DNA from 2 places in the Rhodococcus sp. 5G237 genome. Region 1 is predicted to be linked to the other one. Evidence: riboswitches for the same ligand, from Rfam matches in the RefSeq annotation. Region 1 holds a riboswitch; the other holds the start of a gene.
The links. Region 1 has a riboswitch for S-adenosylmethionine ahead of ACWPOC_RS03410 (aminotransferase class V-fold PLP-dependent enzyme). Riboswitches for the same ligand answer to the same signal wherever they lie in the genome.
Positions count from the first base shown of each region.

Region 2: it holds a riboswitch for S-adenosylmethionine, as region 1 does, so the genes downstream of both, metX (homoserine O-acetyltransferase MetX) here and ACWPOC_RS03410 (aminotransferase class V-fold PLP-dependent enzyme) in region 1, are expected to answer to the same signal.

Region 1 covers NZ_JBSNCD010000002.1:16,270-21,561, reverse strand. Annotated here, with positions in the region: gene ACWPOC_RS03420 (winged helix-turn-helix domain-containing protein) at 1-381, shown strand, start outside; gene ACWPOC_RS03415 (hypothetical protein) at 443-1,075, opposite strand; gene ACWPOC_RS03410 (aminotransferase class V-fold PLP-dependent enzyme) at 1,283-2,596, opposite strand; SAM riboswitch class IV at 2,665-2,782, opposite strand; gene ACWPOC_RS03405 (Pls/PosA family non-ribosomal peptide synthetase) at 2,948-5,292, shown strand, end outside.
Region 2 covers NZ_JBSNCD010000008.1:131,783-137,074, reverse strand. Annotated here, with positions in the region: gene ACWPOC_RS19750 (hypothetical protein) at 1-182, opposite strand, end outside; gene ACWPOC_RS19745 (NADP-dependent isocitrate dehydrogenase) at 328-1,545, opposite strand; SAM riboswitch class IV at 1,815-1,926, shown strand; gene metX (homoserine O-acetyltransferase MetX) at 2,061-3,188, shown strand; gene ACWPOC_RS19735 (DUF3017 domain-containing protein) at 3,185-3,469, opposite strand; gene ACWPOC_RS19730 (bifunctional methylenetetrahydrofolate dehydrogenase/methenyltetrahydrofolate cyclohydrolase) at 3,496-4,350, opposite strand; gene ACWPOC_RS19725 (wax ester/triacylglycerol synthase domain-containing protein) at 4,356-5,292, opposite strand, start outside.

The DNA of each region.
Region 1 (5,292 bases):
CTCCCGGGTGCGCGCACCCACACCCTCCTCAGTCCCGGCCCGACCCCTCTGGTGATCGATCTGCCGGCCCGCGAACTGGTGCTCGACAATCAGCGGGTCGAGTTGAGTCACAGCGAGTTCGAGATCCTCGCGCATCTGGTTCGCCGGCCCCGCGTCGTGGTGTCCCGCGCGGCGCTGCGGCCGCTCGGCGCCGGTTACTCCGAGAACGACGACGTCGACACCGACCGCGGCAACCGCAGTGTCGACGTCCACGTCTCCCGGATCCGTTCCAAGCTGGGACGTTTCGGCAACATCATCACGACCGTGCGTGGTTCGGGTTACCGGTTCGATCCCGATCCGCGCGTGCACGTCGTCGAAGTACTCGACCGCCGCACGGCGTGAACGCATGCGAAGGAGGGGCAGGAGTCGAACACCTGCCCCTCCTTCGTGATACCGACCGATGTCAGGAAGCGCGCACGGACGCCTGGGCACCTTCGCCGAACCGGCGCAGGACCTCGACGACGGTCGGTGAGACCTCGATGAGGCCGCGCGACTCCAGCCACGGCAGCGTTCCGTCGACGAGATGCTCGACGGTGAACGGCGCGGCGAGCGGGATCAGCGTGACGCCGTCGGCGACCTGCACGGCATGGATGTCGGCGATCAACCCGGCGAGACCGTGCGGCGTTCCGACATAAGACAGCGTGCCGGCCTCCCCGCGAGTCGATTCCGGGCGGGTGCGCCGGGTGCGGGCGGTGCGGGCATCGGAGGCGAGGACGACCTCGACGTCGACGAGCACCGTGACCGAATCGGGATCGCGCCCCTCCCCGGCGGCCTCCGCGCGGATGCGGTCGCGCAGTTTCCCGGCCTCACGCAGGTCGGCGGCACGCACCCGCACGACGTTGGATGCATCGGCGCTGAGGTCGAGCGGCGGGTCGCCGGCACGCCCCAGGGTCAGGTCGGCCCAGTAGTCGGGCCCGGAGTGACCGGCGAGTTCGACGGCGACACGCAACGGCCGGACGGTTTCGGACTCGACGACGGCCGGGTCTGCGGTGGCCGGATCTGCGGATCCAGGGGTGACGGTGGATGCGACGGACATGGGGTGCCTCTCGGTACGGGCCGCGGAGCGGCACGGAGGGATCGGCCTGTGAGCCGGAAGACTGTGAGGAGAAGACCTTCAGTCCGGACAGATTCCCGATGCCGTACGGCAGAGGTCGACATGGCGACGGCACCAGCGTGCCGCAGCGATCGCCCTCGTCCGTTCCATGCGAATTACCCTACTTATCCTGTGGGGAATTGTCGACCGCTAGACGCACGGAGATGCGTCGCCATCGGTCGCCCCGAGACCGGGACGCGTCTCCGGCGAGGGATTCCACACGCCGTCGGTCTTCGCGTGCACCCACGTCGGCCCGCTCTCGACCAGCGACCGGAGCGCTCCGAGGAGCCGCTCGACGTCAGCGGACGAGCTGCCGAGCCCGAGCGACGCCCGGACGGCACCGCCGGCGCGACCGACCCGCGCGAGCAGCGGGTGGGCGCAGAAACGTCCGTCACGGACGCCGATGCCGTGCTCGGCGGACAGATAGGAGGCGACGTGGCCGGGCTCGTAACCGTCGACCGTGAAGGTGACGATGCCGACGCTGTCGGCCGAATCGTTCCACAGCCGAAGCACTTCCACACCGTCGATGGTCTGCAGACCGTCGACGAGCAGGGCGCACAGGGCCTCCTCGTGACGGGTCACCGCGTCGGAGTCGAAACCGGCGAGCGCATCGCACGCGGCGGCAAGAGCGGCGACACCGAGCACGTTGGGGGTGCCGGCCTCGTGACGTGCAGGGGCGCAGGCCCATTCGGTGTGATCGAGGCGCACCTCGCGCACCGCGCCGCCACCGGCGAGATACGGCTCGGCGGCGTCGAGCCAGTCTCGGCGGCCGACGAGCGCTCCCGCACCGAACGGCGCGTACAGCTTGTGGCCGGAGAACGCGAGGTAGTCCACACCGAGCTCGGCGAGATCGACACGGCGGTGGGGCACGAGCTGCGCACCGTCGACGAGGATCCGGGCGCCGGAAGCGTGTGCGAGCTCGGCGAGTTCGGCGATCGGCAGGACCTCACCGGTGACGTTGGAAGCACCGGTGACGGCGAGCAGGGCCGCGGGGGCGCGCTGGAGTTCGACCGCGAGGCGCCACACCGTCTCGGAGACGGTGTCCGCGGCCTCGACGATGCGAGAATTCTTCCAGGGCAGCAGATTCGCGTGATGCTCGATGTCGAGCACGACGACATCGCCGGGCACCGCACTCGCGAGCAGGTTCAGCGAATCGGTGGTGTTGCGCGTGAAGACGACGACCTGGTCGTCGGCCGCGCCGACGAAGCGCGAGACGGACGTGCGGGCGTCCTCGTAGGCGGTGGTGCTGATCCGCGAGGCGTATCCGGCGCCGCGGTGCACGCTCGCGTAGAAGGGCAGCAGCTCCGTGATGCGGTCGGTGACGGCGGACAGCGCCGGTGCGCTCGCCGCGTAGTCGAAGTTCGCGTAGGTGCAGGTACCACCCTGGACGAGCGGAACCTGCACGTCACAGCCGGAAACGGTGGCGAACGGAGCGATGCAGGTGGTGGCGGCTACAGCAGTCATGACAAATCCCTCGTGTACTCGGGGACCCGCCGGTGACGCCTACGACGGAGAATTCTCGTCGCCGGCGGAGTCCGCGCTTGCCGTGTCCGGTAGTGGATTCACGGCCCGGTCGTCACCCGGAGCACCCCACCGCGGTTGGAGGGTTGCCGACCAGCTAGCCGGGGCTTGACGCTGGTACTCATGACCTGGCGAAGAGAATGGCAGGACGACCGAGCCGTGTCAACCCCGCACCGCTCCGCGTCGCCCGGCACCGCACGACGCCGACACGCGTTCTGCGCGCCGAACGTTCACCTGCCGTCCACCCGGACGTGAGATAACCGGAAGCACCATCGAGCAGAAGGACCCGCGGAGTTGCCAGCCATAACCTCGACCCCCGTCGGCCGGTCCCCCATCCCGGACGAGTTCCTCCGCGCGTCGCACGCTCCACCCGCCCGCACCCTCGTCGACCTGCTGCGGAGCACTGCCGAAGCACATCCCGACGCCCCCGCGATCGACGACGGCTCGACGGTCCTCGAATACGCCGAACTGGCCGAGGCGGTGATCGCGGGTGCGTATGCGCTGAACGACGCGGGTGTCGGGGCCGGCGACAGGGTCGGGGTGCGCATGACCTCCGGGCGCAGCGACCTGTATGTGACGATTCTCTCCATTCTCGCCGCGGGCGCCGCGTACGTCCCCGTCGACGCCGACGATCCCGACGAGCGGGCCGAACTCGTGTTCTCGGAAGCGCAGGTCACCGCCATCGTCACCGACGAGGGCATCGGACCGGGCACGGCCGCACCGTCGGGCACCCCGGTGGTACGGGGTCCGAACCTCGACGACGACGCGTGGATCATCTTCACCTCCGGTTCGACCGGGACACCGAAGGGTGTCGCCGTCACCCACCGCAACGCGGCGGCCTTCGTCGACGCGGAAGCACGGATGTTCTGCCAGGGGGCGCCGCTCGGTCCCGGCGACCGGGTCCTGGCCGGCCTGTCGGTAGCGTTCGACGCCTCGTGCGAGGAGATGTGGCTCGCGTGGCGGCACGGCGCCTGTCTGGTTCCGGCGCCCCGCGCGCTGGTCCGCTCCGGCATGGATCTCGGGCCGTGGCTCGTCTCGCGCAACATCAACGTCGTCTCCACGGTGCCCACCCTCGCGGCGATGTGGCCGGCCGAAGCCCTCGAGGCGGTGCGTCTGCTCATCTTCGGGGGCGAGGCCTGCCCACCCGATCTCGTCGAACGTCTCGCCGTTCCGGGACGCGAGGTGTGGAACACCTACGGACCCACCGAGGCGACCGTCGTGGCCTGCGCGTCGCTGATGGACGGCACCGGACCGGTCCGCATCGGCCTGCCCCTCGACGGATGGGATCTCGCCGTCGTGGACGCCGACGGCAACCCCGTCGAGGAGGGCGCGACCGGTGAACTCGTCATCGGCGGTGTCGGTCTCGCGCGCTACCTCGATCCGGCGAAGGACGCCGAGAAGTACGCTCCCATGCCCACTCTCGGCTGGGACCGCGCCTACCGCAGCGGTGATCTCGTGACGCTCGACCGCGCCGGCCTGCTGTTCCAGGGGCGCGCCGACGACCAGGTCAAGATCGGTGGCCGCCGCATCGAACTCGGCGAGGTCGACAACGCGCTGCAGAACCTGCCCGGTGTGGCGGGCGGCGCGTGCGCGGTCCGCAAGACGGTCGCGGGGCATTCGATCCTCGTGGGATACATCGCCTCCACCGATCCGGACTTCGACATCGCGTCGGCCCACGACCTGCTGTCCGAACAACTCCCGGCCGCGCTCGTCCCGCGACTCGCGCTCGTCGACGAACTGCCCACCCGCACGTCCGGCAAGGTCGACCGCAACGCCCTGCCGTGGCCGCTGCCCGGCGCCGATGCCGACTCGGTGGAAGCACTCGGTCTCGATCCCACCGCCGAATGGGTCGCCGAACTGTGGACCGACATCCTCGGCGCCCGGATCGAGGGCGTCGACGACGACTTCTTCGAACTCGGCGGTGGTTCCCTCGCGGCGGCGCAACTCGTCACGGCGCTGCGGAGCCGGTATCCGGAGATGACGGTCGCGGAACTGTACGACCACCCGAGGCTCGGATCGCTCGCCGTCTATCTCGACGAACTCGCGCCGACGGAAGCGGCGACACCGCGTGAGGTGATGCCGGTGCCGCGACTAGCCCAGCTCGGGCAGATCGCGGTGACCGCCGTCCTCACCACCCTCACCGGACTGCAGTGGGTGACGTGGCTGGCGATCCTGAACAACGTCGTCGCGTTCGTCGTGGACGTGCCGTGGACCGTCACCCTGTCGTGGTGGTGGGTCGCGTTCGGTGTCCTGCTGTTCCTCACGCCCGTCGGACGCATGGCGATCTCCGTCGCGGGTTCGCGTCTGCTCCTGCGCGGCATGAAGCCCGGAAGCTACCCCCGCGGCGGGAGCGTCCACCTCCGGCTGTGGACGGCCCTGCGACTGTCCGAGGCCGTGGGTGCCGTGAACATCTCGAGCGCTCCCTGGATGCGCCAGTACGCGCGGGCGCTGGGAGCGAAGGTGGGCCGCGACGTCGACCTGCACAGTCTTCCGCCCGTCACCGGCCTCCTCGAACTCGGCGACGGTTGTGCCGTCGAGCCGGAGGTGGATCTCGGTGGCTACTGGGTGGACGGCGACGTCGTCCACATCGGAAGCATCCGGATCGGTGCCGGTGCCACGGTGGGCGCCCGATCGTTCCT
Region 2 (5,292 bases), on a different contig from region 1:
GTGGACCGGTCGTAGGCCAGTTCGTCGGTGCGGCGGGCGATCGCATGGATCAGGTTGGGGGCGAGGGCGACCGGCAGGTAGGCCAGCGCCGAGCCGAACATCAGCATCCACACCCGCGTCCAGAACCGTCGGCGGGCGTGCGCTCCGCCGCGGCCTTCGGAGTCGGTGGCAGTGGTGGTCACGGCCGTCCTCCTCCCGGGCCCTACGGTGATGCGACTGACAGTGGTACACGAAACGGTAGCCGGTGCCGGGAGTGCTCGGGAAACACGACACGGGACGCCCGATTCGGGCGTCCCGTGTACATGCTGTCGAGAACGGAGCGGAAGATCAGGCGCGAGCCTTCTGCAGGTTCTCGTCGAGTGCGGCGAGGAACTCCTCGGTGGTCAGCCAGCCCTGCTCGGGGCCGACGAGCAGTGCGAGGTCCTTGGTCATCTGACCGGCTTCGACGGTCTTGATGACGACGTCCTCGAGCTGCTGCGCGAACTCGATGACCTCGGGGGTGTTGTCCAGCTTGCCGCGGTGCTCGAGTCCGCGGGTCCAGGCGAAGATCGACGCGATCGGGTTGGTCGACGTCGGCTTGCCCTGCTGGTGCTGACGGTAGTGCCGGGTGACGGTGCCGTGTGCGGCCTCCGCTTCGACGGTCTTGCCGTCCGGGGTCATCAGGACGGAGGTCATCAGACCCAGCGAGCCGTAGCCCTGCGCGACGGTGTCGGACTGGACGTCGCCGTCGTAGTTCTTGCAGGCCCAGACGTAGCCGCCCTCCCACTTGAGGGACGATGCGACCATGTCGTCGATGAGGCGGTGCTCGTAGGTGAGACCGGCGGCCTCGAACTCGGTCTTGAACTCCTCGTCGAAGATCCGCTGGAACTCGTCCTTGAACATGCCGTCGTAGGCCTTCAGGATCGTGTTCTTGGTCGACAGGTAGACCGGGTAGTTGCGCTGCAGGCCGTAGGAGAAGGATGCACGCGCGAAGTCCTGGATGGACTTCTTGTAGTTGTACATACCCATCACGACGCCGCCGTCCTCGGGGATCCGGCAGACCTCGTGCTGGATCGGCTCGCTGCCGTCCTCGGGCGTGAAGGTGATGGTGACGGTGCCCGGGCGGTCGACCTTGAAGTCGGTGGCGCGGTACTGATCGCCGAACGCGTGACGGCCGACGACGACGGGCTTGGTCCAGCCCGGCACCAGACGCGGTACGTTCGAGATGATGATGGGCGCGCGGAAGATGGTGCCGCCGAGGATGTTACGGATGGTGCCGTTGGGCGACCGCCACATCTTCTTCAGACCGAATTCCTCGACACGCGCTTCGTCGGGGGTGATGGTGGCGCACTTGACGCCGACGTTGTGCTTCTTGATGGCGTTCGCCGCGTCGACCGTCACCTGGTCGTCGGTGGCGTCGCGGTGTTCCACGCCGAGGTCGTAGTACTCGAGATCCACGTCCAGGTACGGGTGGATCAGCTTGTCCTTGATGAACTGCCAGATGATGCGGGTCATCTCGTCGCCGTCGAGTTCGACGACCTTACCTTCAACCTTGATCTTGGACATATGCGCTTCGTGTCCTCCTAGGACGTTTCTGTAGGTCCCCAATCGACCGCACTTTGTGGGTGCGATCGCCGTCGGCTCGCGAGCAGCGAGCATGGCCGTGTCCACGTCCTGGACCGCGGCCAAACATGACAAGCGTACTGCTATTGCCGATGACCGCAAAGCGCCTCGTCCCACCCCCACGCCCTACCGACCGGTAACTTTCCTGCTGGTCAGGGATGTTCAGAGGGTGCATAGGACCCTGCGACGGAGAGTCGCTAGACTGCCGGGAAAGTCATGAGTGCCAGCGTCAAGCCCCGGCTTGCTGGCCGGCAACCCTCCGACCGGGGTGGGGTGCTCCGGGTGATGACACGGTCGGTGGAACCCCACCGACAAGCCTGTTGTCGGGAGGACTGAGATGATGATGTGCTGTCGCACGCAAGCCACGATCACACCTCCCATCACCGCCGGAAGGACACGATGACCGACATCCGCAGCCGGCGCTGCCAGCCCACCGCGAGCCTCGAGGCGGTCATCTCTTGACGGCGGGCACCGAGCGGCGTCGCGTCGAACTGCCCCCGTCGGACGGACGCCTCGACACCATCGACATCGGCGATCTCGCGCTCGAGAGCGGCGAGACGCTGCCGAACGTCACGATCGCCGTGCAGAGGTGGGGCGAACTGTCCCCCGCCCGCGACAACGTGGTGCTCGTCGAACACGCCCTCACCGGCGACTCGCACGTCACCGGCCCCGCCGGACCGGACCATCCGTCCCCCGGTTGGTGGTCGGGCATGGTCGGCCCGGGCGCTCCGATCGACACCGATCGCTGGTGCGTGGTCTCGACGAACATCCTCGGCGGGTGCCGCGGCTCCACCGGCCCCGGCAGCACCGCACCCGACGGCAAGGCCTGGGGATCCCGCTTCCCGCTGATCACCGTGCGCGACCAGGTGGCGGCCGAGGTGGCGCTGCTCGACAAGCTCGGTATCGACGTCCTCGCCGCCGTGACCGGCGGATCGATGGGCGGCATGCGCACCCTCGAGTGGATCATCGCGTACCCGGAGCGGGTGCGGGCGTCGCTCGTCCTCGCCACCGGTGCCCGCGCGACCGCCGACCAGATCGGCACCCAGAGCGCGCAGATGGCGGCCATCACGGCCGACCCCGACTGGCAGGGCGGCGACTACTACGGCACGGGGCGGCGTCCCGAAGCCGGGCTCGCCATCGCCCGGACCATCGCGCACCTCACCTACCGGACCGAACTCGAACTCGACACGCGCTTCGGGAATCTCCCCCAGGACGACGAGGACCCGTGGCGCGGCGGCCGGTACGCCGTGCAGAGCTATCTCGAGCACCAGGCGCGCAAGCTCGTCGCGCGCTTCGATCCCGGTACCTATGTGGTGTTGTCCGACGTGATGAACCGGCACGACGTCGGGCGCGGACGCGGCGGCGTCGAGGCCGCACTCGCGTCCACCCCGGTCCCGACGATCGTCGCCGGCGTCGACTCCGACCGGCTGTATCCGCTGCGCCTGCAGCAGGAGATCGCGGATCTGCTCCCGGGATCGGGCGACCTGCGTGTGCTCGTCTCCCGCGACGGGCACGACGGATTCCTCACCGAGGCCGACGAGGTCGCGAAGCTCCTCGTCGAACTGATGAAGCTCGCCGAGGGCTAGTCGGTTCCCAGCGGGTCGATCGACGCGGCGAGCGCCACGACGATTCCGCCGACGACCATCATCGAGACGACATCGAACGTCTTGCCGCGTACCGCGAGGACACCGACCTTGTCCTCGTCGAGAGCCCAGCGGAACAGGCCGGCGAGGATGGTGGCGCCGCCGAAGACGAACGCTCCGCGTCGCCACCGGTCGGCGATCACCAGGATCACCGCTGCCGCGATCACCAGGGTGACCGCGAGCAGCGGCAGGTTCAGACGCGTGAATCGCAGAGCCTGAGCCATCTCGTCTCCCGGGGTCGTCGACCCGCTTATCGGGACGCGAGCTGCTCGGCCCGCTCCACGACGTTGGTCAGAAGGAAGGCGCGGGTCAGCGGTCCGACGCCACCGGGGTTCGGGGACACGAAGCCCGCGACCTCGCGCACGTCGGCGGCGACGTCGCCGCGCAGTCCGTCCTCAGTGCGGGAGACACCCACGTCCAGCACCGCGGCGCCGGGCTTGACCATGTCCGCCGTCACCAGGCCGGGAACACCTGCGGCTGCGACGATGATGTCGGCGCGACGCACCTCTGCAGCGAGATCACGGGTGCCGGTGTGGCAGAGGGTGACCGTCGCGTTCTCCGAACGACGGGTCAGCAGCAGACCGATCGGGCGACCGACGGTGACGCCACGACCGACCACCACCACGTGCGCGCCGGCGATCTCCACGTCGTAGCGGCGCAGCAGGTGGATGATGCCGCGCGGCGTGCAGGGCAGCGGAGCCTCCTTGCCGAGCACGAGCCGGCCGAGGTTGACCGGGTGCAGTCCGTCGGCGTCCTTGCCCGGATCCATGCGCTCGAGCGCCGCGTTCTCGTCGAGATGCTTCGGCAGCGGGAGCTGCACGATGTAGCCGGTGCAGGCGGGATCGGCGTTGAGCTCGTCTATCGCCTCGAACAGCTGCTCCTGGGTGATGTCGGCGGGCAGATCCTTGCGGATCGACGTGATGCCGACCTTCGCGCAGTCGTTGTGCTTGCCGCGCACATAGGCCGCGGATCCCGGATCGTCGCCGACGAGGATCGTGCCGAGGCCGGGCGTGACGCCCTTGGCCTTCAGCGCATCCACGCGGACCTTCAGGTCCTCGAAGATTTCGTCGCGGGTTGCTTTGCCGTCCAGGATCGTCGCAGTCACGTCGTTCATTCTTCCAGGCGCCCGTCCGGCGTCGAATCGCGGCCGGTACCGGAAACCGTCCGGGCGCCCGGAGGCAGGCAGTCCCGGGACAGTTCCGCAAAGGCCTCGGCGAGATACCGCTCGTACTGCCCGGGGTCGGGCATGCAGGAGTCCGATACCAGAAAAGACAAGGTGAGAACCTCGCCGAGCGACGTCACGGAGTGGACGAGACCATAGTTCCGGTTGAGCATCGGAGTACCGATCGCCTCGACGGCGGGACTGTCACCGAAGCGGAGACTCTCGACCGGCCCGCGGGGCACGTTCGTCACGGTGGTGTTGGCCAGCGGCACCACGTCTCCCGTGGGCCCCACCCGCCTGCGGTGCGCTCGTCGGATCGTCATCGCCAGGTCGAACGCGGGCGATGCATCCACCGCTGCAACGGAGGCAGCCGACTCCGGACGCCGGATGCGCTGTTTCTCGAGAGCGGCCGACTCGTGGACTCGGCGGAGTCGCTCGCGCGGATCCGTCCGGTCGATGTGCAGGTCGACATACATGAGCGTGACCTTGTTCTCCGACTCCGTTCCCGCCCCGTCTCGGAGCGATCCCGGAACGATCGCCGCCGGCGAGTCGGCGGGAATCTCCTCGTAGGACGCGAGGTAGGCGCGCAGTCCGCCCGAGACGACCGTCAGAAGCAGGTCGTTCACCGAGGTGTCCGTGGCGCGCGCGACGGCACGCACCTCCGGCAGCGGCATACGGACGATGCCGAGCTGCCAGGGACCGCCGGCGTCGGTGTCGAAGCGGGTGCGGGGACGTTGCGGCCGGGGCGTGGTGATCTCCCCCGAGGCGGTGAGACCACCCAGCGCTCGTCGAGCGCGACGTGCTGCGACCAGGGCCGGGAGCATCCTCGCGTACCGGAAGGGCAAGGCTGCCGCCGCGCGGACCGTTCCGGGTACGGCGACAACT